Regions from separate parts of the Sporosarcina sp. P7 genome, predicted to be linked through region 2. Evidence: riboswitches for the same ligand, from Rfam matches in the RefSeq annotation. Region 2 holds a riboswitch; each other region holds the start of a gene.
The links. A riboswitch is a leader RNA that binds a small molecule or an ion and turns the genes downstream of it on or off. The one in region 2 is predicted to bind S-adenosylmethionine.
Positions count from the first base shown of each region.

Region 1: linked by a shared signal. The riboswitch ahead of metK (methionine adenosyltransferase) and the one ahead of CSV60_RS07910 (MFS transporter) in region 2 are both predicted to bind S-adenosylmethionine.
Region 3: linked by a shared signal. The riboswitch ahead of CSV60_RS04680 (O-acetylhomoserine aminocarboxypropyltransferase/cysteine synthase family protein) and the one ahead of CSV60_RS07910 (MFS transporter) in region 2 are both predicted to bind S-adenosylmethionine.
Region 4: linked by a shared signal. The riboswitch ahead of CSV60_RS01560 (bifunctional homocysteine S-methyltransferase/methylenetetrahydrofolate reductase) and the one ahead of CSV60_RS07910 (MFS transporter) in region 2 are both predicted to bind S-adenosylmethionine.

Region 1 covers NZ_PDZF01000008.1:397-8,665, reverse strand. The annotation lists gene CSV60_RS09160 (YitT family protein) at 1-797, opposite strand, end outside; gene CSV60_RS09155 (Fur-regulated basic protein FbpA) at 1,106-1,270, shown strand; gene CSV60_RS09150 (YkuS family protein) at 1,629-1,862, opposite strand; gene CSV60_RS09145 (hypothetical protein) at 2,066-2,683, shown strand; gene CSV60_RS09140 (DUF3891 family protein) at 2,690-3,463, shown strand; gene metK (methionine adenosyltransferase) at 3,510-4,721, opposite strand; SAM riboswitch class I at 4,898-5,017, opposite strand; gene pckA (phosphoenolpyruvate carboxykinase (ATP)) at 5,195-6,787, shown strand; gene CSV60_RS09125 (alpha/beta hydrolase family protein) at 6,873-7,664, opposite strand; gene CSV60_RS09120 (NUDIX hydrolase) at 7,648-8,115, opposite strand; gene CSV60_RS09115 (transposase) at 8,164-8,269, opposite strand, start outside.
Region 2 covers NZ_PDZF01000006.1:109,712-117,980, reverse strand. The annotation lists gene CSV60_RS07920 (2OG-Fe(II) oxygenase) at 238-873, opposite strand; gene CSV60_RS07915 (molybdopterin oxidoreductase family protein) at 1,088-3,124, opposite strand; SAM riboswitch class I at 3,457-3,547, shown strand; gene CSV60_RS07910 (MFS transporter) at 3,667-4,917, shown strand; gene msrA (peptide-methionine (S)-S-oxide reductase MsrA) at 5,046-5,579, shown strand; gene CSV60_RS07900 (toast rack family protein) at 5,856-6,572, shown strand; gene CSV60_RS07895 (DMT family transporter) at 6,925-7,827, shown strand; gene CSV60_RS07890 (hypothetical protein) at 7,887-8,183, opposite strand.
Region 3 covers NZ_PDZF01000003.1:87,772-96,040, forward strand. The annotation lists gene CSV60_RS04655 (DsrE/DsrF/DrsH-like family protein) at 1-469, shown strand, start outside; gene CSV60_RS04660 (sulfurtransferase TusA family protein) at 515-1,093, shown strand; gene CSV60_RS04665 (MBL fold metallo-hydrolase) at 1,090-2,211, shown strand; gene CSV60_RS04670 (sulfurtransferase TusA family protein) at 2,257-2,484, shown strand; gene CSV60_RS04675 (sulfite exporter TauE/SafE family protein) at 2,542-3,318, shown strand; SAM riboswitch class I at 3,775-3,878, shown strand; gene CSV60_RS04680 (O-acetylhomoserine aminocarboxypropyltransferase/cysteine synthase family protein) at 4,034-5,323, shown strand; gene CSV60_RS04685 (glycine betaine uptake BCCT transporter) at 5,362-6,849, opposite strand; gene CSV60_RS15935 (hypothetical protein) at 7,220-7,396, shown strand; gene CSV60_RS04695 (hypothetical protein) at 7,620-7,802, opposite strand; gene CSV60_RS04700 (response regulator transcription factor) at 8,017-8,269, shown strand, end outside.
Region 4 covers NZ_PDZF01000001.1:278,110-286,378, forward strand. The annotation lists gene bioB (biotin synthase BioB) at 283-1,284, opposite strand; gene CSV60_RS01550 (biotin transporter BioY) at 1,284-1,883, opposite strand; gene CSV60_RS01555 (hypothetical protein) at 2,013-2,210, opposite strand; SAM riboswitch class I at 2,375-2,486, shown strand; gene CSV60_RS01560 (bifunctional homocysteine S-methyltransferase/methylenetetrahydrofolate reductase) at 2,571-4,430, shown strand; gene metH (methionine synthase) at 4,411-7,848, shown strand; gene CSV60_RS15930 (hypothetical protein) at 8,024-8,269, opposite strand, start outside.

The sequences.
Region 1 (8,269 bases), on a different contig from region 2:
TTGGTAAATGCTTGCGGATCCGTCTCATTGATAATCCGTTCCAAGTCATATAGTTCATATCTTGTGATCACGACATAAAGCATGTTCTTATCTTCTTTAGAGTAAGCACCTTTAGCGGGGAGTATAGTAATTCCACGCACCATTTGACGATGGATTGCTTGTTGAAGATCGTCTGCTTTGTGCGTGATAATCATCGCAGTTACTTTTTCATGTCGCGTATGAATCATGTCAATCACTGACGTAGTAACGTATAACGCAACCATTGTGTAAAGTGCGTTTTCCGGTTCATATAGAATCCCAGCGAATACGATAAGAATACCGTTTAACACTAGAAAGTATACACCGATTGGTTTATCCTGCATGCGAGAAAGAATCATCGCCACGATGTCCATTCCGCCAGTAGATGCACCTAGCTTTAGGGATATCCCTACACCAACACCTGCCAGTACCCCGCCAAATACCGCATTCAGCATAATATCTTCTGACATAGAACGCAGTGGCAATAATTCAAGGAATAGTGTAGTGAACGCAACGGATAATATACTATAAATAGTGAAACCTTTTCCTACTTTAAACCAACCCAGAATAAAGACCGGTATGTTGAACAGTAATAATAAAATACCTGTACTAATTGTCATGCCTAAGTGGTCTTTTAAAACACTTGATACTAACTGGGCTGCACCCGCAAATCCACTCGCATAGACATTTGCATTGATGAGAAAGAAATTTAATGATAGAGCCATAAGTAGCGATCCAAAAATAACTACCGTCACTCGTTTTGCTTCAATGAAAAACATAGCGACCTCCTCTGGTAAATAACAATTTAATGCACGAACTAGATTATATCTATTCTTACCTCATAATGGTACCCCTAAGCATCATTGGTTTTAAAAAAGCCGTTACGAATAGAACTATTCACTTTTTCATTTTGCCATTCCACTATTAAGTTATTAAGAATGTACTATAAAGCATAAGTCCCTATTACACTGCCAAAACGATATACACATTTAGTAGAGCAGTCCGAAAGTTCCAACTATGGTTTATACGGTTTAATTCGAGATCATAACGGCTATATTTAGAGGGGGAATCAAGGAGGAAATGCACGATGAAAACAAACAAAAAAGTAAGTGAATCAAAGCGAGACAAAATGATTGAAGAGCTCGTTTCAAATGGGGTATTTAAAATTGATGGGAAACAACTGTACGAATTACCGCTTCAATTATTAATGCAAGAATATGAAGCATTCGGTCAAGCTGACATTCAAATGTAATGAAAAGAAGACGTGCCAAATATGGCATGTCTCCTTTTCATTTACGCTAAGCAATCACACGACCATTGTGAATAGGATTTACCGGGCCGAGTGGTTTAATGTTAATCATCAGGAACAAAATCTCTTATCCAAAAAGAGTCAATGGTATTTTACTATTCTCTACACTCTTGCTCGTTAATGCTATGTGTCACATTAAACGGAGCTTTCTAACTGACAGAAACACTTTAAACAAATAGAATAGCTAGTAAAATCCCATTTGCATTGGTAACCCCCCGCCACTACTACCTGGCAAATAGAAAAACTGAAGAACCCCCTTTATTGGCTTGCTCTTCAGTCCTAAATAAATTGTATTCAATTATTAGCGATGTAATCTTTTTTCCACATCGTCTACGATGTCTTGTACAGAATTGCCTTCAATGCTCACCACGGGAAAGTCGAATTGGTCGATGTTGACGTCGCTCAAGGCACGGATTACGCCCATGTCATAGCCGCTTAGACGTTCATCACTTGCGAACATCGTCACTTCATGTCCTTTTTCCTCTAGTGCTTGTTTCACATCGTCAAATGGTACTTCTACAGCTATTTTCGCCATATTCCATTCCTCCTCAAAATACTACATGTATTTGGATAATACTTTATAATTTCCCGCTCTTACTTAAATTAAACATGGCTTCTTGTGATATGTTTATAAAATAGTAATAGTAAAACGATTTTTTTTGTGGTAAATGGGTATTTTACAGTTTAAGCTATTGAATTATTACACATAGAAGAATTTATAGAAGGAGTCGACGTGATATGTTCGGTTTAGCAGATCTCCTTAGCTTGGTAATTTCTTGTTTCATCATTTTACCTGTCGTTACATTTATAAGGGAAGCTGGCTATTTTATTATTAGTGGTCTTTTCGGTGTAAATAATGCCAGATTGACCATTGGGTCTGGACCCAGGCTCTTTAAATTCGGTGTATTTGATATACGTAAATATTATCATATAAATAGCTGGTTTACTTTTGACTCAGTCAAGAGAAAAAGTAATTTTGCTTATATATGCATATATGCTGGGCCGATTTTGATTAACGTTGTCGTGGCGCTCACAATAAATGCGCTCATTGCAAATGGTTTTTTTGAAGAGTCCAAAACATTTTGGAGCCGTTTTATATTCTACGCCTTCTATTTCGTTTTATTTGACTCCATTCCCATGAAAACCGTAAATGGGAAACCGAATAACGGTATGATTATTTATGAACTTCTACGATATGGCAAACGAATTGACTTCAATGAAGACCCCTTTATTCTCGGCACGACAGAGGCGGAAGAAATGTATCAAGAAGAAATGGATAAAATTGAAAAGGTAAAAGAAGAAATTAAAGAAGAAATCATACAAAACGATAGTTCCTCACCTGACAAGAAAGGATGAAGTAAAATGATTGTACGTGAACACGAGAAGTCATTCAGCTTCGTCCAACAACATCATCATGGACAACTTGCTGGAGAATTAATGGAACACTGGAAAAAGGATATGTTTCCTGATGATCAATGGCGTCATTCCGTATTAACTGCCATTCGTAACCACGACATCGGCTGGGCTCCTTTTGATAAACAACCTTTTTGGAATGATGCGAAATCGGCACCTTTTCGATTCACAGATTACCCACTTCTTCCAAAAACAGTACTTTATCGCCAAGGAATCGATGAGGTAGAAAAGCTTGATCACTACGCAGCAATGCTTTGTAGTTTTCATTATGAACAGTTTATACAGGGTAACGATAAAAAAGAAGCTAAGCAATTTATCGAGGGTGAACTGAATCGTCGTGAACGATTATGTAAAGAAGTCGAAGGTTTTGATAAGGAACTTTTTGAAATGCATTTTGCTTTGCTTCAGCTTGGAGACAACTTTTCCTTATATTGTTGTGTAAATGATCCAGGTGTCGACAAAGCGAATGAACATATATTCTTTCGTGATGGTATTCCTTCTACTGGTATTTTCCCTTCATTACCGATAGGACGAATTGGGATATACTTTGCAGATCAGCACACTATTAAAGTGGAGGGTTTTCCATTTAGCTATTCTTTTGATATTGAAGTAAAACAGAAGACAATCTTGAAAAAAGATATAGAGGATAAAGGATTGCAAAGGGCTTATGAAGAGGCAGACTATGAAATGATTCCTTTTCGTATTTCACCGGCAAAGAATTAAAAAGTGCAGAAAAAAGGAAATGATTCCTCTTTCTGCACTCATTACTTTATTGCTTCACACGTACTGTACTCGCAAGATCTTTCAACGCTTCCACTTTATCTGTCTGCTCCCATGGCAATTCGATATCAGTGCGGCCAAAGTGACCGTATGCTGCCGTTTGTTTGTAGATTGGACGACGTAGGTCAAGCATTTTAATAATTCCTGCCGGTCGAAGGTCAAATAATTCACGTACGAACTCTACTAATTGAGTCTCCGATAGTATACCGGTATCAAATGTATTGATCGAGATAGAAACCGGGCTAGCTACTCCAATAGCATACGCCAACTGAACTTCACAGTGCTCAGCCAGTCCAGCTGCAACGATGTTCTTTGCCACATAACGCGCTGCGTAAGAAGCCGAACGGTCCACTTTCGTAGCATCTTTCCCCGAGAATGCCCCGCCACCATGACGGGCATATCCACCATACGTATCAACGATGATTTTACGTCCAGTCAATCCAGAGTCTCCTTGAGGGCCACCAACGACAAAGCTGCCAGTAGGATTAATGAAGTATTTAGTATGCTCGTCCAATAAGTTCTTTGGAACGACTGCATCAATAACAACATTCTTTATATCCTGCTCGATTTGCTCGAGTGTTGCTTCAGGGTGATGTTGTGTGGAAATAACGATTGTGTCAATTCGCACAGGATTATTATCTTGGTCATATTCTACCGTTACTTGTGTTTTACCGTCAGGACGTAAATAGGAAATAAGTTCTTCTTTACGAGCTTGTGCCAGGCGTTGTGCCAATTTATGAGACAGGCTGATTGGCAGAGGCATTAATTCTGGCGTTTCATTACATGCATATCCAAACATCAGGCCTTGGTCTCCTGCACCGATTGCCTCTAATTCTTCATCAGACATAGAGCCTTCACGTGCTTCGAGTGCCACATTGACACTTGCAGCGATTTCGGGTGATTGCTCATCAATGGAAGTAAGTACAGCGGACGTTTCGTAATCGAAGCCGTATTTCGCACGAACATACCCAATTTCTTTAACAGTGTCGCGAACGACTTTTGGAATATCCACATACGTTGTCGTAGTGATTTCTCCCATTACTAATACGAGTCCAGTCGTTATACTCGTTTCACATGCCACACGCGCATTTGGATCTTCCGTTAGGATCGCATCTAAAATTGCATCTGAAATTTGGTCGCACATCTTGTCAGGATGGCCTTCTGTAACTGATTCTGATGTAAACAGTCGACGGTTTGTCATGTTATTTCCCCCTATATTAAGCATCATGATACGGTACTCTCATAAGTCCCTGGTAAAGTTCCACGCCTAGACGTCAAGCATATACCATAAGGATTCAGGGCTAGACAATATAAAAAGCCCTCCACTCATATTCAATCCATGAGTAAAAGGCAAAATTTCACGCGCAGCACCTTTCACTCTTATCGTCCAAGGAATTAAACCTTGCTTCAGGTTTGGCACCTTCGCGTTAGACTTACGTCTATTGCAGGTTGCCGGGTTTCACAGGGCCTGTACCCTCCACCAACTCGGGATAAGAGTATCCGTTCATGTCACATCGTATTAAAAAGTTTGGATTTTGTCAAATTATTTCTTCCAAATCACTTGAGTTTTCCATTAGTATAGATTAATATTCTTAATGTGTTATACTATTTACGAATTAGGATATTCTCAGTAAGATAAAAATAAATCGACTACGCAAAGGACGGTATGTAAACATGATATCTGCAAAAATTGATGATAGTTTAAAAAGTCTTCTTAGTGGAAGCAACGTGACGATCCAAGCGTCTGTGGCAGAACTAACGGAAAAAGCAGTGGCAAGAGGCGAAGCTAAACTTTCTGCTGACGGTGCGATCACTGCTCGTACAGGTAAATATACAGGACGCTCACCTAAGGACAAATTCATCGTTGAAGATGCAGTGTCTAAGGATAAAGTAGATTGGGGTAGCACAAACAGTCCGATTTCAGAGGAGATCTTTGATTCATTATACACAAAAGTCATCGAACATTTGAAGAAAAAAGACGAATTGTTTGTTTTTAAAGGATTTGCAGGAGCAGATAAAGACTCCCAATTGTCTATCCAGGTTATTAATGAATTAGCTTGGCAAAATCAGTTTGTTCACCAACTATTCATCCGTCCAACTGAAGAAGAATTGAAAGCACATGAATCGCAATTCACCATTTTGGCAGCCCCTTCATTTAAAGCGGATCCAAAAGTGGATGGCACAAACTCTGAAACGTTCATCATTTTATCGCTTGAAAAGCGAATTGTCTTAATTGGTGGAACAGAGTACGCTGGGGAAATGAAGAAATCTATTTTCTCTGTTATGAACTACTTACTACCCGAGCAGGATATCCTATCCATGCACTGTTCAGCAAACGTTGGAGAAGAAGGCGATGTTGCTTTGTTCTTTGGTCTATCTGGAACAGGTAAAACTACGCTTTCGGCAGATGCTGACCGTAAACTTATTGGTGACGATGAGCACGGCTGGTCTGATAATGGCGTGTTTAACATTGAAGGTGGATGTTACGCAAAATGTATTAACCTTTCTGCTGAAAAAGAACCTGAAATTTTCGGAGCCATTCGTTTCGGTGCTGTTTTAGAAAACGTAGTACTAGATGAAGAAACGCGCATTCCCGATTATGATGATAAATCATTAACTGAAAACACACGAGCTGCATATCCAATCGAAAACATTGATAATATCGTGACACCATCTGTTGCTGGTCATCCGAAGAACATCATCTTCCTTACAGCTGATGCTTCTGGCGTATTGCCTCCGATTTCTATTCTTTCAAAAGAACAGGCAATGTATCACTTCTTGAGCGGTTTCACTTCCAAACTTGCTGGAACTGAGCGTGGAATCACTGCTCCTGAACCAACATTCTCTACTTGCTTCGGTTCACCGTTCCTTCCACTCCCTGCAGCAACCTATGCAGAGATGCTTGGAAAGAAAATAGATGAGCATGGTTCAAAAGTATTCCTCGTGAATACAGGATGGACTGGCGGAATCTATGGTGTAGGTTCACGTATGAACTTAGGCTATACACGTACGATGGTACGCGCAGCAATCGCTGGTAAGTTGGATAATATAGAAACAAAGAAGAACGAAATCTTTGGATTAAATATGCCCCTTGAAATCGAAGGTGTGCCAAGCGATGTTCTACACCCTCGTGATGCTTGGGAAGATCCACAAGAATACGATAAAGAAGCAAACCGTTTGGCTGATGCTTTCCGTGAAAACTTCAAGAAGTTTTCTCATGTTTCCGAAGACATCGCAATCAAAGGCGGACCACCTGTCATTAAATAATGTCATACGAAAGAGGCTGACCAATCTGGTCAGCCTCTTTTTGCGTCTTTTTTATTGTAATCACATAAAAGCTAGCAAATGTTCATCATTGCCGCTTCATCCAATTCACTGCTTCTTTCACAAGCTGTCGATTCATTTCAGGAGGAATATAATGCGTATAGCCTTCCAAGTACCAAGTTTCAAACTCTTTATCCGCATCACGTAATGCATTCTCCAACAATATCGCCTGTTGGAAAGACACATTCGTGTCAAGAGTCCCGTGGATAATCAGTGTCGGAATATCGATATTCTCTATCTGGAATAGTGCCGACCTTTCACGATACGCATCCGGTTGATTATTCGGCGTGCCACCGATGACACGTTTCATCATACGCCGCATATCCTGTCGCTCTTTGTACGTGAAGACCACGTCTGAAACTCCAGCCCATGTCACCATAGAAGTTAAATCATCGCGCATTATAGCTGTCCATAATGCCATAATACCGCCTCTGGAAAAAGAAAATAGATGAATGCGATCTGAATTGACTGCACTTTGCTGTTTAAGTACTTCCACTCCCGTAACTGCGTCATTGCGATCCTCTCCAGCAAATTCATCCTTTCCTTCACCGCCCCGATTGCCACGGTAATAAGGAGCGAATACTACCAGTCCATGCGATGCGAATTGTGCGATACGCGCTGGTCTAACCATCCCTACATGTTGGATGCCGCCACGTAAATAAAGCAATCCATCATACCGTCCTTTTGCTTTTGGTGTTGCCAGAAGTCCTTTTACAAACAAACCGTCAGAACTATACGTGATTTCTTCCAATCTAACATGGGGGTTTGGGGAGGGATAGTCTTTCCTCCGTATGATTTTACCATCAGATTGTTCTATCATTCGCTTCTACCCACTTCCTAAGTTCACCCATTCCGCGGTCTTTCATGTGAAAGCTGAGTTCATTACAAGCATCTAGTTCAGCGTCTGTCATCCATACCGCGCCTTCTGTTTCCATTAATGTAAAGTCTTTTTCTACATGTGTTATATCTCCTGTGAAAACGGCCTTGCAAAAAGGTGGTTCAGTAAAGACAACATACTCTGCAAATGAATGAATATTTTCTAAAGTGACTCCTGTTTCTTCCATCGTTTCACGAATAGCCGCTTGTTCAATTGTCTCTCCTGATTCCGCTTTTCCACCGGGAAACTCAATTCCACGTATTTTATGTTTGGTCAATAACCAACGATTGTCGTCCTTAATCATTATGAGCACATGGCGGGATTCAATATGATGTGGATTAGGTCCAAAAGTCAGTTCAACATGGGCTCCTTGTAAATCTTCAAATTTTAGCAATATGAATCACGTCCTTTCCCTTAGTGTAGCGGAAAGGTAAGCGAGGAATCAACGAAATAGCGGCAGTTTCTCGATAAAACGTTTTGACTCATCATCGGTAAATTCATGAATCAAAGCAAAGACCTTTTTCAATCGTACATCCAATTTATCATTG
Region 2 (8,269 bases):
TTGGCGTTTTTTAAGCTTTCATGTGTAAAATACAATAATGATTGTCCCTATTATATAGAAGTGATGAAAATTGCACGTTAGTTTCATTCAATAGATATCTTGAATCAAAAAAAGCGTTCAGCTCATAATAACAGCCGAACGCTTTTACAATAGGAAAAGTTATAAACATAGTCACCATTCAAAGTATTGTGAAAACTTTTCGTGTAGGCACTGACTATTCAAGTTTAACCAAGTTCCTCACCGTACTCTCTGCTTCCTCATCCACTGCGTCGCTACAAATTTCTCTCCGATTTCGATCGGTGCGCCACCGTGCAACGTCAAGTCGTTCAACAACGGATCGTTATAGAAATACTCGAAATAAACGGCCATTCCTTTTTGAGGCGTGACGGACAGTTTCAGATGGGGGAAGAATGTTTCGCCACCTTGTTCGACATCGTTCAAGTACATGACGAGCGTGCTGATTCGATTGTTGGTAACATTGCTAGTCGATGAGAAGAAGTCATGGTGCGCTTTATATTGCTGGCCCGGCAGATAATGAAGAATCTGGAGTCTTTCGCCGTGTTCGATAGGAATGTTCATAACTGCTTCAATCCGTTTTTCAATTCTCATAACAACCGGGTTATCCTGTTCCTCAAGAAACATGCTGCTGCTTGTCCTAATCTCATTTTCCGCATGGACCATGCCGATTTTGGATCGTTTCATCTTGTCTGTCGAGAGTCGGATCAGTTCATCACATTCTTCGTCACTCAACATATTTCCTAAGACGACGACTAATGGTTCTTCGACTTTTGCAATAATTTCGATGTCACGATCCGTTACGATTCTCTTACCTACATGATTAAATATCGTTTGTTCTTTATTTTCCGCTATCAACTTAGAACACCTCTTTACTAGTTTGATTACTTTAAATCAAATACAGTGTAACGTGATGATTGTATAGCCAATATCGGACTTCTCTTGAGTTTCACACTTCCTCTTTGAAATTGAATTCAATATATTTTAGCATGCTAGATTGTCTGACGTAAATTTTGAATATAGTAAAAAGGCTCATAATAATGCCCTAGGAATTGAGATCCGTTTTGTCTAGTCATAAACTCTCGACTTCAACACGCCCCGAGAAAAACGTGGCTCCACCGCCCATGTCGGCAATTCGATCTGGTGTTAAGGCGTTCACAAGGTGTTTTTGGTCTGAAATATTTCCCCAAATCCCTTGACTGACAACAACTCCCGGAAGTACTTGTTCGCCGACAGAGACAATAAATTCACATTCCCCGCGCTCATTCCAAATACGAACGGTCGTTTTGTCCTCGATTCCTCGCTCTTTCGCGTCGTGCAAATTCATAAACAATTTAGGTTCTTTTTCAAGTTTAATATGTTTTTCATTGTTCGAAAAAATGGTATTCATAAAATTATGGTTAATTGCAGGTATATACAGTAACGGATAATCGGAATCTTGAATAATCGGAATATACGTAGGAAGAGCTGGTAATCCTGCCGATTTCATTTGTTCTGAATACAATTCGATTTTTCCGCTTGGTGTTTTTAAATGGTTCAATGGATTGCGTGTATCGCTCGCTTTCATATAGCGTTTATCCTTTAATGCGGCATACGACACTTCGGATAAATGAGGGTTGGACAAATCGCTTAACGCTTGATTGATCATTTCAGCGTCATCATCTAGGAAAGGTTGCTCGTCAAAGCCCATAGCTTGCGCTAATAATCTAAAAACGTCAGGGTTGGATTTACTCTCCCCGTAGGTCTCAATAACTGGTTCTTGCAAATGAATATAGTGATGCCAGAAAGACGTATAGAAGTCGGTGTTTTCAAATGCGGATGTCGCCGGTAGAACAATATCGGCAAACAACGCAGTGTCCGTCAAGAACAAATCATGAACCACTGTAAACAAGTCCTTACGTGCCAAGCCTTCCTGTACTTTATTGGCATCCGGTGCGACAACAGCTGGGTTGCTATTATAGACATACAAAGAGCGAACCGGCTGTTGTTCCTCCAGTAATACTTGTCCCAATAAATTCATATTGAATTTACGCGTTGGCTTTTTCTGAAGTTCCGGACGTTCCAGTGCGGCGATATTATGTGTCAAATAGTCCGAATTTGATTTAACCGCCCCTCCGCCCTTTAATTCCCACTGCCCTGTCAATGCAGGCAAGCAAGTGATAGTCCGGACTATCATGCCGCCATTATCATGATGTTGTAACCCATTGCCGATGCGAATCATGGAAGGGGAGACGGTCCCATACATCCGCGCCAACTCATAGATATCTTCCTCTGGCACACCCGTAATGGTGGAAACCATTTGGGGATCATAGTATTTTACATGTTCGCCGAGCGCTTCATGGCCGATTGTATATTGCTCCAAAAATGCTTGATTAACTAGCTTTTCTTTATAAAGAATATGCATAATTCCGAGTGCAAGCGCTCCGTCAGTTCCCGGAAGAATGGGAATGAACCAGTCAGCCATGCGCCCAGTTTGGTTTTTATGGACGTCAATGACGATAACTTTCGCGCCGCTCTTCTTCGCCTTTTGCGCAATCATAATTTGGTGCATATTCGTACTGACGGCGTTGATGCCCCAAAAAATAAATAATTTCGTATCCTTCATCTCTTCTGGATCTGTTCCATAACGCCCACCCATTGTGTAATTGTAGCCGGCTTCACCAGCGACTGAACAAATGGTTCGATCCAGTTGACTCGAACCCAGACGGTTGAAGAAACGGCGATCCATCCCCTTAGAACTAAGTTTCCCCATATTTGCATAGAAACTGTAGGGAAGAATTGATTCTGGGCCTTCTTCAGAAATTAATTTTTTCCATTGATTTGTAATAGTTGTAATGGCTTCTTGCCAACTGATTGGAACGAATTGCCCATCGCCTTTTTCCCCGATTCGTTTCAAAGGAGTAGTAATCCGATTTTGATCGTAAATCCGTTCAGCCATATGCCGAACTTTGTTGCAAATACTTCCTTTTGTGATTGGATGTTCGGGATCACCTTCAATTTTAATGATTTTACCATCTTCTTTATGAATCAACAGTCCACACTGGTCTGGACAATCCAGAGAACAAACCGAGGGGACGATACCATTTTCTACATCAATATATGATTGCATTATACAAGTCCTTTCTACTAGAATAATTTTGTAATATAATATGGAATCCTGACATCGCTGAAGTTTCTAAATAAAGTAGTTATTTACATTCTGGAAATTGCGTTGATTGTAAAGGAATGCGTCTTCCTAAAGTATGGATCCGCGTTATTCCAATTTTAGTGAAAAATGCTCACTTATGAAGTTGATATAAACAAATGATTTTGCTAATTAGTATATCATACTATGGCAGTATATTTAGAAAGTTTCAATAACTGGTTGACTTAAAATTGATTATTATGTACAGTGAGTTCATTAGGTCTGTTTTTATTATATTCTACTAATTTCATATTATTTTTCTATCGAGAGAAGTTGAGGGACTGGCCCTATGAAACTTCGGCAACATAATTGTGCCAAATCCAGCAAGCGTAGCTTGAGAGATAGAAAGAGGAATGTATATTTATATTGCGCTAGCGATGAATACCAACGACTCTTTCTGTTTTTCACAGAAAGTTTTTTTGTTTTGTAAAGACATTACAAAACTGATATGAATGGAGGGCACTGATGTGTTGGAGAGAATTGGAATCACGAAAAACTTAGGTTGGGGCTTTTTTGGTGTGATGTTGTTTATGATGGGAGATGGAATTGAAGCCGGTTGGTTAAGCCCATTCTTAATTGAAAGCGGATTAACGATTCAGCAATCAGCTGCAATATTCACAGTGTATGGAATCTCGATCGCACTGTCATCTTGGTTCTCAGGTGTCTGTGTTGATGTTTTTGGCCCGAAACGTACAATGGCCATCGGATTAGCCGTCTATATTATCGGTACGGCAGGGTTTATTACATATGGCTTTTCTACGATGAATTACCCGATCATGCTTTTAACTTATTTCATAAAAGGTTTTGGTTATCCGTTATTTGCTTATTCTTTCTTGACATGGGTCATTTATAAGACACCGCAAAATAAATTGAGTTCTGCCGTTGGTTGGTTCTGGTTTGTATTTTGTGCGGGAATGATGGTACTTGGTGCGTGGTATTCAAGTGTGGCGATCCAATATCTCGGTTACATCAATACAATGTGGACATCCATTTTCTGGGTTAGTCTTGGTGCGGTTTTAGCTTTAATTATCAATAAAGACAAGTTTGAAAAGAAGAAACTAGCGAACAAAAAAGAAGCAGTCAAAGAATTATTGAAAGGTATTACCATTTTGAAATCAAACCCGAGAGTTGCTGCGGGCGGGGTTGTCCGCGTTATCAATAGTTTAAGTGTTTATGGATTCCCGGTATTCCTACCCATGCATATGGCACAACACGGTATTGAAACAACTGCTTGGCTGCAATTATGGGGAACATTCTTCTTAGGAAATATTATCTTTAATTTAGTGTTCGGCTTCATTGGAGACAAATTCGGTTGGAAAAACACGATCATTTGGTTTGGTGGAGTTGGATGTGCAATATTCACGCCACTTCTGTTCTATATACCGGTGATTACAAATGGTAGCATTGTTATGACAAGCATTGTCGGATTCGTTTGGGGTGGTTTAGTAGCGGGCTATGTTCCAATTGGTGCACTGGTACCTTCCGTTGCAGGTGAAGATAAAGGCGCGGCAATGTCCGTGTTGAATTTTTCTGCGGGTTTATCAACATTCGTAGCACCAGCGATCGCTTTAACGTTTATCGGGCTCGTTGGAGCGGAAGGGGTCGTGTGGATCTTCAGTGCCCTCTACCTAGTGAGTGCAATTATCGTAAAATTCATTCGTATACCGGAAGAAGAAAGTAGAAAGATGCAGGAAAAAGCTTTACTAGTAACCTCGTGAAATTACCGCTAGGTAGGCGGTGAATGATATAGTATAAGAAGGACTTTTATAACACAAACAGGCTGTGTACGCCTCTACTAGACAAGTGGATTTGGGCACGTGCATTCATAAAAAAGGAGATGTTGTCAATGGTTGAAAAGAATATTGAAAAGGCTGCATTTGCTGGAGGATGTTTCTGGTGCATGGTGAAACCGTTTAAAGAATGGCCAGGTGTCCAAGACATCGTGTCAGGATATATGGGCGGACATCTGGATAATCCAACGTATGAAGACGTGAAAAAAGGTACATCCGGTCATACGGAAGTCGTTGAAATCACATTTGATCCTGCCTTATTCCCATATGAGAAGTTGCTTGAAGTATTCTGGCAACAAATCGATCCGACAGATGCAGAAGGTCAATTTCACGACCGGGGCTCATCTTACACAACCGCTATTTTTTATTACACAGATACGCAACGGGAAGCTGCCGAAAAATCGAAAGCTGACCTAGCTGCAAGTGGTATTTTCACAAAACCTATCGTTACAACCATCCGCCCCGCAGAAACATTCTATCGGGCAGAAGAATACCATCAAGATTATTATATAAAAGAACAAGAACATTACAAGGACAACCGTGCACGTTCAGGACGCAATGAATTTATTGCTGAGCACTGGAGTAAATAACCCTAATGGTAAGAAGGACGAGCGTATTCATAGAACGCTCGTCCTTTTTGTTTGGAATGGTAGTTTAATAAAAGGCCAGGCAATGTTTAACTATAGCTGTCCATAATTGCTTAGTCTGGGGCGTCACGGTGTAAATTTTTTTGTTGTCAAATGAAATAATCATCAATAGATCTCCATATACTGTACCGCTCAGACCTTAGACTGATGCACAGTTCAGTCATCTGATGGACTCAATTTTATCAAGTTTCGCTTATGATAGAGTAAAGGGGTGTGAATATGCGGAAAACACTGTTAATAATTGCGGGAGTAGTACTATTAGGTGTAGTTAGCTTTTGGGTATATGACTGGATGAAAACGGACAGGGTTTCTGGTGCACTATCCATTGAAAAGGACAATGCGAAGTCACTGGATGTTGCTATACGTTTTGGTGCAGGTAAACTTCTAATTGAGGGAGGAGCCACGGGATGGGTGGATGGGGACATTGATACGAGTGTGAAAAAATGGTACCCGTCCGTTACGTATAAGAATAAAAGAGATGTAGGGTATGTGGAGATTCAGCAGAAAATGAAAGGTTTTTCAGCTTTGCGGAAGCAACGAAATGATTGGAATCTTCAACTGACAAATGAAATACCTGTGAATCTTGATGTTGAAATGGGTGTATCCGATTCAGAACTGAGATTGGCAGGAATTCCACTTAATCATTTAGCAATTGATGCTGGCGTTGGTGATACCCTAATCAATCTAGATGGCGAATGGAAGGATGGTTTTGACGCGGATATCAACTTGGGAGTGGGCGATGCAAAAATTTATCTACCTAAAGGGACTGGTGTTAAAATATCCGTTTCAAAGGGTATTGGTAGCGTGGGAACGAAGGGCTTACTATCTAAGGGCAAAGACATCTATGTAAATGAAGCATACGATCATTCGGATACTACCATTCATTTGAAGGTTAATGTTGGTGTAGGAAGTGTAGATTTTTCACTTATTGAGTAACAGGATGTTACAATCACCCATTGAAAAAGAAGCTGAATTCTAAAATGACATACGATTGAATTAGTTATGGATAATGATATCTTTAGACAAACAACGCTAAACCTGATCGCAGACATTACGTGATATAACTAATGAAGGATTGTTCTATAAAGATCGTATAAAGTAAAAAAATGCGTGAGGGCAATGTCATGATGGAAGACAAGGCTACCACGCATTTTTTATGTCTAGAGAATAAGATACGCAATGTAACTACCGAAATGGCTTCGTTTACGAGTATGTATTATAATTCAGTACATAACTATATGTATTATATGGGATCGTCAACGCATGTATTAGACTGGAGAGGATAAAGGTGGAAACACAGCCTAGCGCGAAGCCGTATGTAATCACAATTGCAGGAGCCGTCTGTTGGGGATTGATCGGTTTATTCATAGCGCCACTGTATGCACGAGGATTCACGGCTTGGGATGTGGTAGCGATTCGAGGAATCCTCAGCTTTGTGTTTTTATTTGCCATTATGATGCTGTTTTTTCGTGATCAGTTACGGACACGAATAAAAGATCATGTACTTTTTGCGAGTGCAGGTATTTTCAGTCTTGCGCTATTTAACTACTTTTACTTCGAAGTGTTTTCACGATCCAGCTTGTCTCTTGCCGTGACGTTATTATATACAGGACCGATATTCGTAATGGTTTTATCGCGGATCTTCTTTAAGGAACCGCTGACCACACGCAAACTTTTAGCATTAGCATTAGCCATTGTAGGTTGTGCATTGGTGGTTAGCCTACTGCCCCTCGGATCGGAAAGTATACCTAGTAAGACACTGTTCATGGGGATTCTTTCGGGGTTTTGCTATGCATTGTATAGTGTTTTCACCAAGCCGATAACCAAAAGATATTCGGCATTGACGATTACTACGTATACATTCTTTTATATGGCCTTGTTCATGTCGATGACAAGTGATGTCTGGCGTAAAGTCGATACATTTCAGCATGTTGATGTGTGGATAGCCGCTTTACTTCTAGCGCTAGTTTCCACTGTGACCGCGTATGTGTTGTATACATCAGGTTTGAAGCATTTGGAAGCAGGGAAGGCATCGATTCTTGCGACGATTGAACCCATTGTGGCAGTTGTCGTTGGTGTATTGTTCCTTGGTGATCAATTGCTTCCGTTACAGTTATTCGGCATTGCACTGGTGCTGTATTCGGCCATCCTAATAGTAGGTAGGAAAGTGAAAGGTAAGAAAAATCTGTGAGAGAAACAAATCGCGTTTGACGGCATAAGGGAACGGAATATTTTCTCTCACAAATGCATTTATGATTTGAGTTTTCCTATCTCATCCGCAACCACAAATGCCAAATCATCATTCCCGAATAGCTGAAGCACATCCAGCATCGTTTCATTATCTATATGAAGTTCGTCGAATTCATCATTGCTTTCCACGACTTCCTTTAAGGCGGAATTTGCTTGTTGTTCAGGATATGCTTTCTGATAAAGGACTTGAGGATTCAGCTTATGATTCGCACACCACTGGACAAACAGGCGGATCATTAAGTTTTCGTCATCTTTATATTTTTGAATGACTTGTTCCTCGATACTTTTAAACTCCATAGTGCAGACCTCCCTGGTCGTTTGGTTCTTTTAAGTATAAACGATAGGGAGACTATCTAGTAGTAAATGTGGTTGATATTGATTTG
Region 3 (8,269 bases), on a different contig from region 2:
AAAGAAAACGACGATCGTATTATTTAGTGGAGATTATGATAAAGCGATGGCGGCTTATATTATCGCGAACGGCGCAGCGGCGTATGATCATGAGGTAACCATTTTTCATACATTCTGGGGATTGAACGCCTTGCGAAAAGATGAACCTATTAAAAATACTAAAAATTTTATTGAAAAGGTGTTTGGGAAAATGATGCCACGTGGAGCGGATAAACTGGGATTATCTCAAATGAACTTTGCAGGAATGGGTCCAAAGATGATTAAGCACGTGATGAAAAAGCATAACGCGATGACATTACCACAACTAATCGATATGGCAGTGGAGCAAGACGTGAAGTTGATCGCATGTACGATGACAATGGATTTACTAGGCCTAGGTGAGAAAGAACTCTTGGAAGAAGTTGAGTATGGCGGTGTAGCGGCTTACTTAGGAGAAGCACAAGACGGTCACGTGAACTTATTTATTTAATTTTTTTGCGAAAATAAATACCCTAGGGTGTATAGGAGGAATACAATGATTCAGTCAGATAACGTGTTGGATGCAAAAGGTCTTGCCTGTCCGATGCCCATTGTGAAGACAAGAAAGATGATGAAAGATATGGAAGATGGTCAAGTGCTCGAAGTACAATCTACAGATTCAGGTACAACAGCAGATTTGCAGGCATGGACGGAAAGTGTGGGACATCAATACGTTGGTCATGTGAAGGAGGCAGATGTCTGGCGCCACTTCGTACGAAAATCGGGCCAGGAAGATCAGTCACAAAAAGAATATCCGGTTACAGTTGACAACAGCCAGTTGATGGACCGACTGCAACAACCTGACGCGGTGTTACTAGATGTCCGGGAAGAAGCCGAATATGCATTTGCTCATATTCCCGGCGCCCTATCTATACCGCTTGGTCAGTTGGAGGAACGTATGGCGTACTGGGATAAGGACAAGAAGTTTTACGTTGTATGCCGAACAGGCAACCGCAGTGATATGGCGTGTCAAAAACTAGTCGCAAATGGATTTGAAAGTGTCACGAATGTCATTCCTGGCATGTCGGAGTGGAATGGCGAGACGGAAAATACAGTAGGGGGTATTAATCAATGAGAATCATTCAATCAAGTGAAGTAGCAAAGAGTGTAATTACGAAAGAATCATTATTTATTTTAGATGTACGAAATACAGATGCATTCGAGGATTGGAAAATCGAAGGAGAGCGAGTACGCCATTTAAACGTGCCATACTTTGATTTATTGGATGGCATTGAAGAAATTGAAGATCAATTGCCAAAAGATGAAGAAATCTTGGTTGTCTGTGCAAAAGAAGGTTCGTCCATCATGGTGGCGGAAATTCTTGAAGAAGCAGGTTTCTCAGTAGGTTATCTTTCAGGTGGAATGAAAGCATGGAGCGAGTATCTTGAGCCTGTAAAAATTGCCGATTTGAAATCGGGCGGCGAGCTATATCAATTCGTTCGTCTTGGTAAAGGATGTCTTTCCTACATGGTCATGTCGGGTGGAGAAGCAGCAATCATTGATGCTACACGTATGACAAATGTGTTCACGGACTTTGCTGAGCAACGCGGTGTGAAGATTACAAACGTATTCGATACTCACTTGCATGCGGATCATATTTCAGGTGGTCGGCAGATCGCAAAAACTACGGGTGCAACGTATTGGCTGCCACCGAAAGATGCCGAAGAGGTAGTATTTGAATATGCTGCATTAGAAGGCGATATGTCCATTCAGATAGGTGATACGAGAATCGATATTCAAGCGCTTTATTCGCCAGGACACACCATTGGTTCGACTTCATTTATCGTAGACGACAGTTATTTGATGACAGGTGATATTTTGTTCATTGATTCGATTGGACGTCCTGATTTAGCAGGTTTAGCAGAAGATTGGGTAGGCGACTTGCGTGAGTCATTGTATAGCCGCTATAAAGAATTGTCGAAGGATTTAACTGTCTTACCAGCTCACTTCATGATTATAGACGAGTTGAATGAAGACGGTAGCGTGTCGGAGAAGCTCGGCGTATTGTATGAGCAAAATCACGGCTTGAACATTGAGGATGAAAAAGAGTTTAGAGAGTTAGTCACGGGGAACTTGCCTCCACAGCCTAACGCGTATCAGGAAATCCGCGAGACGAACATGGGGAAAATCCAGCCTGACGAGGAAACGCAACGCGAGATGGAGATTGGCCCGAATCGCTGTGCGGTACGGTAAATAGGTATTTTAATTTATATAAAAAAACTAAAGGAGAAGATATATATGAATACAACAACATTTTTAGATGCAAAAGGCCTGGCATGTCCAATGCCAATCGTACGGGCAAAGAAAGCAATGAAGGATATGCAAACAGGAGAAGTTCTTGAGATTCATACGACAGATAAAGGATCAGTATCCGACCTGACAGCATGGGCTGCTTCTGGCAATCATGAAATAAAAGAGCAGCAACAAGAGTCTGATGTCTTTAAATTCTGGATCCAAAAAGGTTAAACTAAGGATAGAGGGAATGGCTGTCTCCCTCTTAAGTCGGGAAGAAGGGAGGACATCATGACAATTCCATTTATTATCACAATCTTCCTCATTGGATTCGTCGGCTCATTCCTTTCCGGTATGATTGGAATCGGTGGCGCAATTGTCAAATATCCAATGTTGCTATTTATTCCTGCATTACTTGGTTTTGCTGCATTTACACCACATGAAGTAGCCGGAATTACTGCAATGGAAGTTTTCTTTGCATCACTTTCAGGCGTTATAGCGTATAGAAAGAGTAATCTGATCTTGAAGCCACTCGTTCTTTATATGGGAATCAGTGTATTAGTCGGCAGTGTACTTGGCGGTGCTGGGTCTAGTATGCTTTCAGAAGCTACCGTCAACGTAATCTACGGTATTCTAGCCGTCATGGCGGCTATTATGATGTTTATACCAAAAAAAGGACTCGACAATCAGCCGATCGATGAGATTACATTCAATCGCTTCATTGCTTCAAGTGCAGCCTTTATCGTCGGCTTGGCGGCTGGAATCGTCGGAGCTGGCGGCGCATTTATCGTGGTACCGATTATGCTCGTGATACTAAAAATCCCCACACGCGTCACGATTGCTACTTCCCTAGCAATTACGCTGTTGTCATCGGTGGGCTCGGCATCAGGCAAGCTCTTAACAGGCCAAGTACCCTATGGACCAGCTGTTGTTCTGATTATCGCTAGCATCATTGCCGCTCCGATCGGTGTAAAAGTGAGCCGGAAAGTAAACACCAAAGTACTACAAAGCATTCTAGCCGTACTCATCATGGCTTCCGCTGTGAAAATATGGTGGGACATATTCTAACCAATCAAAATCGCCAGCACATCGTTCAATGAACTTGTGCTGGCGGTTTTTTTGGTGAAGTCATAAGTGGAACATCATTAAACGCACTTCGCCTCTTGCAGGTAGCTCCCGTTTAGTAAATGTGTAAGTCATTATAAGTCAAAATAATCAAGGACGTAAACTAGTTGATCGTAAGTGGAAGGCGGCGAGTGCAAAAGCCGTTCTTCGTTACGGCTCTTCCCGCAGGATCAGCGTGCGCCTTGAGATCCCGCAGAAGCGAAGCGCACGAGGAAGTTCAAGCCACGCCCTCGGGAAAGCGTCCGCCTGGAACGTCGATCAACGGTGCTTTCACGTTTATTACTTTCATTGCAAGGTATTAAAATTAATATTGACTTCAAAACATTCAATTAAATTACCTTGCAATAGACTAGGAATAGCCGTATACTATTTTTCAACGATGGAAAACGAATAGACATACTCTTATCAAGAGAGGCGGAGGGATTAGGCCCTGTGATGCCCGGCAACCGGCGAAAGCAAAGGTGCTACTTCCTACAAACTTTCAATAGTTTGGAAGATAAGGGAGGAATGAGCGAAAGCAGAGCCCTCTTCTTATTATGGAAGATGGCTTTTTCTGTACTTAGCGAACCGTCCTCTTATGCTTTTCTTGTCTAGTTCTAGGAGGAAGTTGTCCGAGGAGTTTCGGTGTTCCATCAATACATAAAAAAGGGGAATGGTTATGACGAATTTACAGCCAGAAACGATATTATTACACGGAGGGCAAAAGCCGGATCCAGAAACAGGCTCACGTGCCTTACCGATTCATCGTACGACTTCTTATGTATTCAGAGACACGGAGCACGCACAAAACTTATTTGCCTTGAAAGAAGCCGGCAATATTTATACAAGAATTACGAACCCGACAGTAGCTGTCTTTGAAGAGCGTGTCGCGCAGTTAGAAGGTGGAACAGCTGCAGTGGCATTGTCTTCTGGAATGGCGGCGATTGCTTTTTCTATTATGAACATCGCTGAAGCGGGCGATGAAATCGTTGCAGCCAGCAATCTCTACGGTGGCACATATAACTTATTCGCCGTGACATTACCACGCTATGGCATCAACGTGAAGTTTGTTGACGCGTCCGATCCAAAGAACTTTGAAGCAGCTATTACGGATAAAACGAAAGCATTGTTTGCAGAAACAATCGGTAACCCGAGTTTGCAAGTTCTTGACGTGGAAGCTGTTGCGAACATCGCACATGACAATGGAATTCCATTGCTAGTAGATAATACATTCCCGTCTCCTTATGGATCAAATCCTATCGAGTACGGTGCAGATGTAGTGATCCACTCAGCGACGAAATGGATTGGCGGACACGGTACGACCATCGGTGGTGTAGCCGTGGATGCAGGGAGATTCGATTGGACGCAAGGGAGATTCCCAGGCTTTACAGAGCCGGACGAATCCTATCATGGCTTACGTTACGGAATCGATACAGCCGCTGCAGCTTTTGCAACGAAACTGCGCGTACAATTGTTGAGAGACTTCGGCCCTTGTCTATCACCGGATAGTGCATTCAACTTGTTACAAGGTTTGGAAACCCTTCATTTACGCGTACCACGCCACAATGAAAATGCACAAAAAGTCGCGGCATTCTTGCAAGAACACCCAGCAGTAGAATGGGTGACCTATACTGGCCTAGAAGATCATCCAACAGCGGAACTAGCAAATAAATATTTGAAAAACGGCTATGGTTCAATTATCGTATTCGGTATCAAAGGTGGACGCGATGCAGGAAGACAAGTAATCGACAATGTAGAAATTTGGTCTCACGTTGCGAATGTGGGGGATGCAAAGTCATTAATCATTCATCCGGCATCCACAACTCATCAGCAGTTGTCTGTGGAAGATTTGAAAGACTCTGGCGTTAGCGAAGAACTAATCCGCTTATCTGTAGGGTTGGAGTCTGCAGAGGATATTATTGCAGATTTGAAACAAGCCATCGAAAAAGTGGCAAACCAATATATATAAAGAACACCGTCGCATTTGCGACGGTGTTCTTTTCTTTACTATCGTTGTATTCGATTTTTCTCGTCTTTAAGTGATTTGAACAGCGAAACGACCATCATAATGAGTATGATTGAGAATGGCAAAGCGGCAATAATGATGACGTTTTGCAGTGCATCCAATCCTCCAACATATAATAGAATAATGGCGATGGCAGATTGAATGACACCCCATATCACTTTCAAATTATTCGGTGGAGTCAATGAACCGTATGACGACTGCATGCCGAGTACAAATGTAGCCGAATCTGCTGATGTGATAAAGAACGATGTAATCAATAAGATTGCAATGATCGATATGATGAATGATAAAGGTAACTCGCTGAACATTTCAAAGATCGTCAATTCAGTTGCACTCGCAGCCAAGTCGATAATGCCAGCTTTTTGCGTTTCGATTGCTGTCGTCCCAAATGCTGTGAACCAGATCATACTGAGCACAGTAGGAACAACTAGTACGCCAATCATAAACTCGCGAATCGTTCTACCTTTTGATACGCGGGCAATGAACATCCCGACAAATGGTGCCCAAGCTATCCACCAAGACCAGTAGAATAGAGTCCACCCATTGAGCCAAGCACGATTTTCCGGGGTAAGTGGTGCGGTTCGGAAACTCATACGAATGAGATTCTCCAAATAGCCACCGATGGAATCAGTGAACATGTTGAAAATCAATAATGTGGGTCCGAGCGCAATAATGAAAACTAACAATGCCAATGCCAAAACCATATTGGCATTAGATAAAATTTTAATCCCTTTACCAAGTCCACTCCATGCGGATGCAAGGAATAATACCGTTACCACTGCAATGATAAAGAACTGGGACCAGAAGCCGATTGATATACCAAATAAGTAGTTGAGTCCGGCGTTGATTTGGACAGCTCCAAATCCAAGTGATGTCGCCACACCGAAAACAGTGGCAAAAATAGCGAAGACGTCAATGACTGTCCCGAGCTTTCCGTCTACGCGATCACCAAAAATTGGACGAAGTGTAACGGAGATTAATCCGGGTTGTCTTTTGCGGAACTGGAAATATGCCAATACTAAAGCGGTCATGCCATATACAGACCAAGCATGGAAACCCCAGTGGAAGAAGGTCGACTGCATTGCTTCTTTATAAGCAGCTTTTGTTTCAGGAGCCTCTGTTGCAGGACTTACTGCGTAATGCGAAAGAGGTTCGGCCGCACCGTAGAACACGAGTCCAATTCCCATACCAGCGGAAAATAGCATCGCCAGCCAGGAAAACATGGAAAACTGCGGTCTGTCATTATCCTTTCCTAATCGGATTTTACCGGTTGGACTGAATATCAAGTATACCGAAATGAAGAATAACATGGAGACGGTTAGTAAGTAATACCAGCCGAATGAATCCGAAATATAGACTTGGATAGTGGATGTGATTTCTTCAAAGTGCTTGGGGGCAATGACGCCGTATCCCACAGCCAATATGACAGCCGCTAATGTAATGTAAAATGTTGTAGATATTTTTTTCATAGGTCCTCCTATTTAGAATGTAGTCTGAGAAAAGAGCATAGTACATAACCGAAACAATAAAATAAAATTGCATATATACAGTTGATAGTACCCGTTTAACCGCCCAGATAAACGTTAAATAAACGACAGTCTATTGCCAAATGCATCACAAATACAAATAAAATTGACGAAAAAATTTGCTTCTCGTCGTATATGTAAGTTGTTTCCGTAGTACCATTCATGTGCTTGCTCAAAAAAGTCGCCTTGCGCTTGTGACAGTATACATGAAACGCATGGGTGATTTCTACCTTAACAAACAATCTCCTTTCACACAACAGGAACAGTGGCCATGTTATACTATTGAAACAAAGGTAATGAGGAGGAAATTTTCATGCAATATTCACAGCCTAAGATGCTTCAGCTCGTAAAGCGTAGCCCAGAGCTAAACAGAAAATTGAAAGCGATTATGAAAGAGCATGAGCTAGAGAAAAGCTTTGCATTGAAAGCACTTTATCATGCAGAAGTTAAAGACGGCGGAGTCTATCAGCGGGATTATCAGGAGCTGTAAGTAGACGCACGCGTATATAGCGGGCGTTGTACTAGATATTATTCACAAAAAGACCGATGAGAGATTCTTTTCATCGGCTCTTTACACTTCGGGTTGCTGTATGAGTAGCCACGTTAACTGATGTACATAATACAAAAAAGAGCAGCCAGAATTGGCTGCTCTTTTTTGTGATGAATGAAAAGCGAATGATTATATTCGATCACGATGCTTTCTCCTTTAAAAATCATGAAGGATTAAACGGTTGATTACCGTCCGTCTGCTTGTTCTTCTTCGAGTTCGCATTTTTATTCTTAGCCGCATCGTTCTGTCCAATGACATCAAAATCGTCAGGACTCAAATCATATCCAAAACCATATTCCTCGCGCATGTTCTCATTTTTCTTCTTATTGTTCTTTTTGTTAGACATGTTCGTCACCTCCATTATAGAAGTGTGGCATTCTTATTGGAGATTATACATCTGCTAGGAGCGGTTGTGACGTTGTATAGAGCGGTTGAAGCGATATAAATGAACGCAAAAGAATTCATTCGAAACGATCTTAAGATTTTCTTCATATTTATCCTCAGTCTTTGTTAAGAGTGGGGTGGTAGAATGAAGGTATTAGTGAGACGGGGTGACGTACATGGCAGAGTTTACAGTGCTTGTAGCAGATGACGATAAAGAAATTCGTGAGGGAATTGAGATTTATTTGAAAAATGAAGGATATCGTGTACTGAAAGCGAAAGATGGGCAAGAAGCGTTGGAGTTGCTTTCGTTGAATGAAATCCATTTATTGATTTTAGATATTATGATGCCGAATATGGATGGCATCACGGCAACGTTCAAGATACGAGAAGCGCAGAATATCCCGATTATTATGTTGAGTGCGAAAGCGG
Region 4 (8,269 bases), on a different contig from region 2:
TTCCGCGGGCACGGCCTCAATCTCCTCGTCCGCTACGGGCAAAGACGTGCTCCTAACGCTTCGCTTTTACTCGCAAAAACCGTTCTTCGTTACGGTTTTCGCTACCTGCGGGGCTTTCAGCTTGTGCTGTTCCCGCCGGAGTCGCCGCCTGTAACGAAAATCACTTAGTGTATCCTGAAATCTTTAATTCAACTTATATAAATAAGAAAAGACTGAAGAACAGATCCTTATAGTGGATTGTCTTCAGTCACGGAGTATACAAACATTTTTCTTCTCTTCTATTTACAAAGTGATGGGTTCTTTATTCAAAGGTTCTAAGTCGACTTCGAAGCCCATATCTTCCAGCATTTTTTGATCTTGATCGTTTTCTTGACCGGATGTTGTGAGGTAGTCACCGATAAAGATGGAGTTTGCAGCGTAGAGGCCTAGTGGTTGTAGGCTTCTAAGATTCACTTCACGTCCACCCGAGATGCGGATTTCCTTGCTAGGATTAATGTAGCGGAATAGACACAAGACCTTTAAGCAGTAACGGGGATCCAGTTCTGATGTTCCTTCCAACGGGGTTCCATCCACTGCGTGCAGGAAGTTTACAGGTATCGAGTCTGCGTCCAGTTCACGTAGGCTACGCGCCATGGAGATGATATCTTGTTTTGTTTCACGCATGCCGACGATAACGCCTGAACATGGAGAGATGCCCGCTTCCTTGGCAAGTCCTACAGTATTTACACGATCATCGTATGTATGCGATGTTGTTATACTCTCGTGATGCTCTGCAGATGTGTTCAAGTTGTGGTTATAGCGATCTACTCCTGCCTCTTTCAAACGTGTTGCTTGTCCTGGCTTCAAAATACCTAAACAAGCACATACCGTCATGCCCTTGTGCTTCTCTTTAATCTGTTTAACAGAATCAATCACGATGTCCAGCTCACTGTCACGCGGTCCTCGTCCACTTGCTACGATGCAATAGGTGCCCGCATTATTAGCGGCAGCACGTTCCGCACCTTCTAGTATTTCTTCCGATTTCATCATTGCATACTTTTCAACAGGTGCTTTTGAAATGATGGATTGCGCGCAATACCCACAGTTTTCCGGACATAGTCCCGATTTCGTATTGATAATCATATTCAACTTTACTTTATTGCCGAAGTAATGTGACCGAATCGAGTATGTCGCGTGCAGTAATAATAGTAAATCTTCATCTGGGCTATTTAATATTGCGAGTGATTCCTCATCAGTTAGTACATGGCCTTCGAGTACTTGAGTAGCCAGCCTCTGATAGTTCATTATAACGTCCGCCTCACTTTCAAGTGTTTTGATATTCTAAATGCGAATATGCCTGACAGTACAGCTAGAATTAAATCTTTCGGTAGTGGCGGCATCATCCACAGCCAAGCAATCTTGTAGGTAAACACGTCGGGTGCAGCAGCCCACATCTTGTACGCAAAATACATCCAAGTTGTACCTAGTATATAGTTGACTGCTGTAGCGACAAATGCTGCGATAATAAAAGCAGACAAAGTATGCTTTCGCTCAACAATCTTTCCAGCTACATAAGCAATCAGAATAAATGTGAGTATAAAACCAAACGTTGGACTTAAGATCTGACCGAAGCCTCCTGAAAATTTAGCGAAGACCGGTGCCCCTGCTAGTCCTATTAACATATAGACGGTCATCGATAACGCACCTAGACGACTACCAAGTAATAGCCCTGATAAGATAGCGAAAAAAGTTTGTAATGTGATGGGTACTCCACCAACTACTAAAAACGGCACGAAGGATGTAATATTCGCTCCAATCATCATTAACGCAGCAAACATCCCGCTATATACAATAGTTAGTGCGCTGAATCTACTTACCGGTCGTCTCTCTGTTGCTATTGCCATTACGACACCTCTTTCTAAACTGGTTACCCCATAAATAATATCGGTTAACCTATTTCGTGTCAACACATTTTATTTTTTGGTTAACTCATAAAAGTAGACAAAAAAAGACTGCAGCATACCGCTGACAGCCTACTTCTTCTCATCAATCTGTTCTTCCTTTTCTTTGCGAAACAAAACACTTGAGATTAAACCACTGAATATAGCAGCCCCAATTGTAATGTACACACGCATATCATAAGCAACTTCTTCGTAACTGTTACCTATCATAATCCAAGCAAGTGTACCTACAAGAACAGCGATTGGAAATGAGTATTTAAAGAATCGCATAATTTCTCACCTTTTCGAGTTAATTCATTAATTTTAGCATATATACCGCAATTTCTCTATGCACTAACTCCGCGCTTTGAACTTCACCAAACGTTCACTTGACGATATCCAACAAAGCCGCTATGATGTGGTTAGAATAATCTAAATAATTGAATAAGAAACATATCTTATCAAGAGAAGCCGAGGGACTGGCCCGTCGACGCTTCAGCAACCAGCCATTTAGGCAAGGTGCTACTTCCAGCAGTCTGTCAAATTGACACTCTGAAAAGATGAGAGGGAACTAGTCATTGGGATTACAAAGCCTTCTAATATACTTGAAGGCTTTTTTTGATTAAAAAAGGCTAAAGGGGAGATGGATTTATGTCATTGCTCGAGAAACTACAAACAAATGTCCTAACGGCAGATGGTGCAATGGGGACGATTTTATATTCTTACGGAATTGATTACTGTTATGAAGAACTAAATATAGAAAAGCCTGAAATTATAGAGCAAATTCACCAAGACTACATCTCAGCTGGTGCAGATATAATCCAGACTAACACTTACAGTGCGAACGCAATCAAATTAGCTCGCTACGGCTTAGAAAGTCATGTCACGGATTTCAATAAAGCAGCCATTCAAATTGCCAAACGCGCAGCGGCGCCTGGGGGGCAATTTGTACTTGGAACAATAGGTGGCTTGCGAGGTATACGTAAAAGCGATGCGACATTAGATGAAATTGAAAAAGTCGTACTTGAACAAGCCAATGCATTATTAACAGGTGATCCTGATGGTCTCCTATTGGAGACGTATTATGACTTTGAAGAGTTATCATCGGTAGTTACAACATTAAAGAAAATTACGGATGTTCCATTGATTGCACAAGTTTCTATGCATGATCCCGGTGTATTACAGAACGGACTTTCATTAAACGATGCACTTCATCAGCTCGAGTCTCTTGGGGCAGATATCGTAGGCGTTAACTGTCGATTAGGTCCTTACCACACGATTCAAGCATTCGATAATGTGACATTACCAGAGAAAGCATTTTTATCCGCATATCCAAACGCCAGTCTATTAGATGTAGAAGATGGACGTATTGTTTATGAATCAGAGGCAGAATACTTTGGACGCGCTGCTGTATTACTTCGTGATCAAGGCGTTCGATTGATTGGAGGATGTTGCGGGACAACACCTAAGCATATTAAAGCGGCGAAAACACAGTTAGCGCGACTGACACCTATCACGGAAAAGGTCGTACAACCGGCGAAACCTATCGTGATTCATGAAGCGGATCCGGCAAAACATCAACCTCTTCACGAAAAAGCGAAAACAGAGCGTACGGTAATTGTAGAACTAGATACACCGCGCCACTTGGAAACAGAAGATTATATCAAAGGTGCAAATTTGTTATATGACGCGGGAGTTGACGCTATAACAATGGCAGATAATTCACTTGCTTCTCCACGCATCAGCAACATGGCGATGGGCTCGATCGTCAAGATGCAACATAATATCCGCCCGCTTGTACATTTAACGTGTCGCGATCACAATCTCATTGGCTTACAATCACATTTGATGGGGCTTGATGCATTAGGCATTCACGATATCCTAGCCGTGACAGGCGACCCGACAAAGGTTGGGGACTTCCCCGGTGCTACAAGCGTCTACGATGTATCTAGCATGGAGTTATTGCAGTTAATTAAGAAATTGAATGAAGGGATTTCATTCTCCGGTAAGCCATTGCGCAAGAAAGCCAGCTTCTCTATTTCAGCAGCTTTCAATCCGAACGTCCGCGTCATCGATCGTGCTGTACAACGGCTCGAGAAGAAGATTGAAGCGGGTGCAGACTATTTCATCACTCAGCCAGTTTACACGAAAGAAAAGATTATCGATGTATATGAAGCAACAAAACACCTGGATACACCGATCTTTATTGGGATCATGCCATTGACGAATATACGAAATGCAGAGTTCCTGCATCATGAAGTACCGGGTATCAAGCTTTCAGAAGATGTGTTAGAAAGAATGCGGGAATGCGGAGATGACCGTGAAAAATCAACTGAAACAGGGCTTGAAATTGCAAAAGAATTGATAGATACAGCGGCTCAGTATTTTAATGGACTGTATCTCATCACACCATTCCTGCGTTACGATATGACATTAGAGTTGTATGAATATATTAAGAAAATAGACCAGCAGAAGGAGAGGGAATTAACACATGCAGAGACATCCTATTGAAGAACAACTAGATAAAAGAATCCTTATCATTGATGGTGCGATGGGGACGATGCTGCAAGCGGAAGATTTCTCAACGGAAGACTTCGGCGGAGAAGAATACGATGGATGTAATGAATACATGAGTGTGTTACGCCCTGACGTTTTGGAGAAAATTCACGATGAGTATTTAGAAGCCGGTGCTGATATCATTTGTACGAATACATTTGGCGGTACTCCCCTTGTATTGAATGAATTTTCACTTGGTCATCGTGCAGATGAAATTAATGCGAAGTCTGTAGAAATCGCGAAAAAGAGTGCAGCGAAGTTTTCTACACCAGAATGGCCACGTTTTGTCGCGGGGGCGATCGGGCCCACGACAAAGACACTTTCGGTAACGGGCGGTATCACGTTCGATGAACTATCTAATGATTTCTATGTACAGGCAAGAGCGCTTGTAGAAGCAGGCAGTGATTTGATACTGATGGAAACAAGTCAGGATATGCTGAATGTGAAAGCTGGAACAATTGGTATTAAGAAGGCGTTTGAAGAGCTTGGACGCGAAATTCCTATCATGATTTCAGGTACGATCGAACCGATGGGTACGACGCTTGCTGGACAAAGTATAGAAGCATTCTATATTTCTATTGAACACGTCCATCCACTTTCGGTCGGTTTAAACTGTGCGACAGGCCCTGAATTCATGACTGACCATTTGCGTTCATTGTCCGAATTGGCGACAAGCTACGTAACCTGTTATCCAAATGCCGGATTGCCGGATGAAGAAGGACATTATCATGAATCTCCTGAATCATTATCGAAAAAACTGGAAGGCTTCGCTGAAAAAGGTTGGTTGAACATGGTTGGCGGTTGCTGCGGTACAACGCCTGATCACATTCGCGCAATTCGTGAGGTAGTTAAAGATAAGGCTCCACGCAAGATGCCAGAAAATCCCCATGGTCATGCCATTTCAGGGATTGAGCCTTTGCTCTACGACGATACATTACGTCCATTATTAATCGGGGAACGTACAAACGTTATCGGTTCACGTAAATTCAAACAACTAATTGTAGAGGAAAAGTTTGAGGAAGCTGCAGAAATCGCACGTGCACAAGTAAAACGTGGTGCGCATGTATTGGATATTTGTCTTGCGAACCCTGACCGTGATGAATTGTACGATATGACTCGCTTCATGAAAGAAGTCGTAAAAAAAGTCAAAGTTCCTCTCGTCATCGACTCTACTGATGAAAACGTCATTGCAGAGGCCTTGAAATTCTCGCAGGGCAAAGCAATCATCAACTCTATTAACTTAGAAGATGGTGAAGAACGCTTTGATGCCGTACTTCCTTTAGTAAAAAAATATGGAGCAGCCGTAGTTGTAGGAACGATTGATGAAATCGGAATGGCGGTAACGAGAGAACGTAAGCTAGAAGTTGCGTTGCGTTCTTATGATTTACTCGTTAATAAATGGGAGATCCCACCGGAAGATATTATTTTTGATCCACTCGTCTTCCCTGTTGGTACAGGTGATGCACAATACATTGGATCGGCAGTAGAAACAATTGAAGGAATTCGATTAATCAAAGAAAAACTTCCGCGCACTTTAACGACTCTCGGTGTCAGCAACGTATCCTTCGGGTTGCCCCCTGTTGGCCGTGAAGTGTTGAATGCTGTGTACTTGTATCACTGTACACAAGCAGGTCTGGATTATGCGATTGTAAATACAGAAAAACTTGAGCGCTTTGCTTCGATTCCAGAAGCAGAAATCAAACTGGCGAACGATTTACTATTTACCACAACAGATGAAACATTAGCAGAGTTTACGGACTTTTATCGTGGTAAGAAAAAAGAGAAATCAGAAGACGATATTCCGAAAACCGTGCCTGATCGTCTTGCGTATTATGTGGTGGAAGGTACAAAAGAAGGCTTAATTCCTGACCTGGAAACGGCTTTACAGACATACGACGCACCACTTGATATCATCAATGGTCCTTTGATGAAAGGAATGGCTGAAGTTGGGCGTCTATTCAATGACAACCAGCTGATCGTAGCGGAAGTTCTTCAAAGTGCTGAAGTCATGAAAGCTTCTGTTTCCTACCTTGAACAGTTTATGGAAAAGAAAGAAGACGATAGCGGTAAAGGCAAGATCATTCTGGCGACAGTAAAAGGTGACGTACATGATATCGGAAAAAACCTCGTGGAAATCATCTTAAGTAATAACGGATTTAAAGTCATAGATATCGGTATTAAAGTTACTCCAGCTGCATTAATTGAAGTGATTCGTAAAGAAAAACCAGACATCGTAGGACTATCTGGACTTCTCGTAAAGTCTGCACAGCAAATGGTGTTGACAGCACAGGACTTTAAGGCGGCAGGAATCGACACGCCAGTAATGGTAGGTGGAGCCGCATTAACAAGGCGCTTTACTGAAACTAAAATCGCACCTGAGTATGATGGCCCGGTTATTTTTGCAAAAGATGCGATGCAAGGTCTTGACTTAGCAAACCGTCTACAAAGTAATGACAAAGGAGCGTTACTCGAAGAATTAGCAGACAGTATCGAAAAACGCGAAACCAATGATGCGATTAAAGCAAGTCGAGGCACGTCAGCAGTTGCAGTGAAGCCACGTCCTGTGAAAACGGTACGCACCGATGTTCCTGTATTCACACCAACCGATTTACGTAGACGGGTCGTAAAAGATTACTCGGTTGCTCACTTACATCCTTACGTAAATATGCGTACACTTATTGGCCACCACTTAGGTCTACGAGGAAATGTCGATAAAATGCTTGAAAGAAAAGAAGAACGCGCAGTACAACTTCATGAAATGGTAACGGAGTTCTTAAAGTCCGACAAGATGAAAGCTTCCGGCATTTACCAGTTCTTCCCTGCCCAGGCAGACGGGGATGACGTAATCATTTATGATCCGGAAGATTCAAAAACTGAAATTGAACGATTTACGTTCCCGCGTCAAGAAAAAGATCCTTTCCTATGCTTGGCTGATTACTTGAAAACAGTGCAAAGTGGTGAAATGGACTATGTTGCATTCATGCAAGTGACTGCTGGTAAAGGGGTCCGTGATTATGCAAACAAACTGAAGGAAGAAGGGAAATTCCTTGAAAGCCATGCGTTCCAAGCAACTGCATTGGAATTAGCAGAAGGCTTCGCTGAACGGATTCACCAAGAAATTCGTGACCAATGGGGATTCCCTGACCCAACAGACTTTACAATGCTCGAACGTTTCGCAGCCAAATACCAAGGTCAACGATTCTCATTCGGCTACCCAGCTTGTCCAAATCTAGAAGATCAAGCTAAACTCTTCCGCCTCATCAAACCGGAAGACCACGGCGTCGTGCTAACCGAAGAATTCATGATGGAACCAGAAGCATCCGTATCAGCCATCGTCTTCGCCCATCCCGACGCAAGATACTTTAACGCATAAACCTAATGCTGAAAGCGCCGTTTAGACTCGACAGGCGTTGGAGGAAATACCATAAAGGCGCTCTTTGCCTTTTTGGTAGTTCCGAAACATTCCGAGAGTCTGGCGCTTGAGGAAATAAAACAATCCGCCATCTCTGAAATACTAGAGATGGCGGATTCTTCATATTAAAAAATGATCAGCGGCATCTTCTACGGCGGTGACAACCTTCGCCACCCCACATACCTCCAGATCCTGGTCCATATCCTGGCCCTCTTCCTGGCATGATAGTAGAGCCCATAACGTTTTCAGTAGTTTCTGTATAGTAGTGCTGTGGCACACCGACTACGTGGTGTCGATTCACATTCACGATCGGATGAATAAATGGCATTTCCTGTTTAGTGAAGCAATCGTTAAAGCGATATTGTGGCGGGCAAAAAACAGG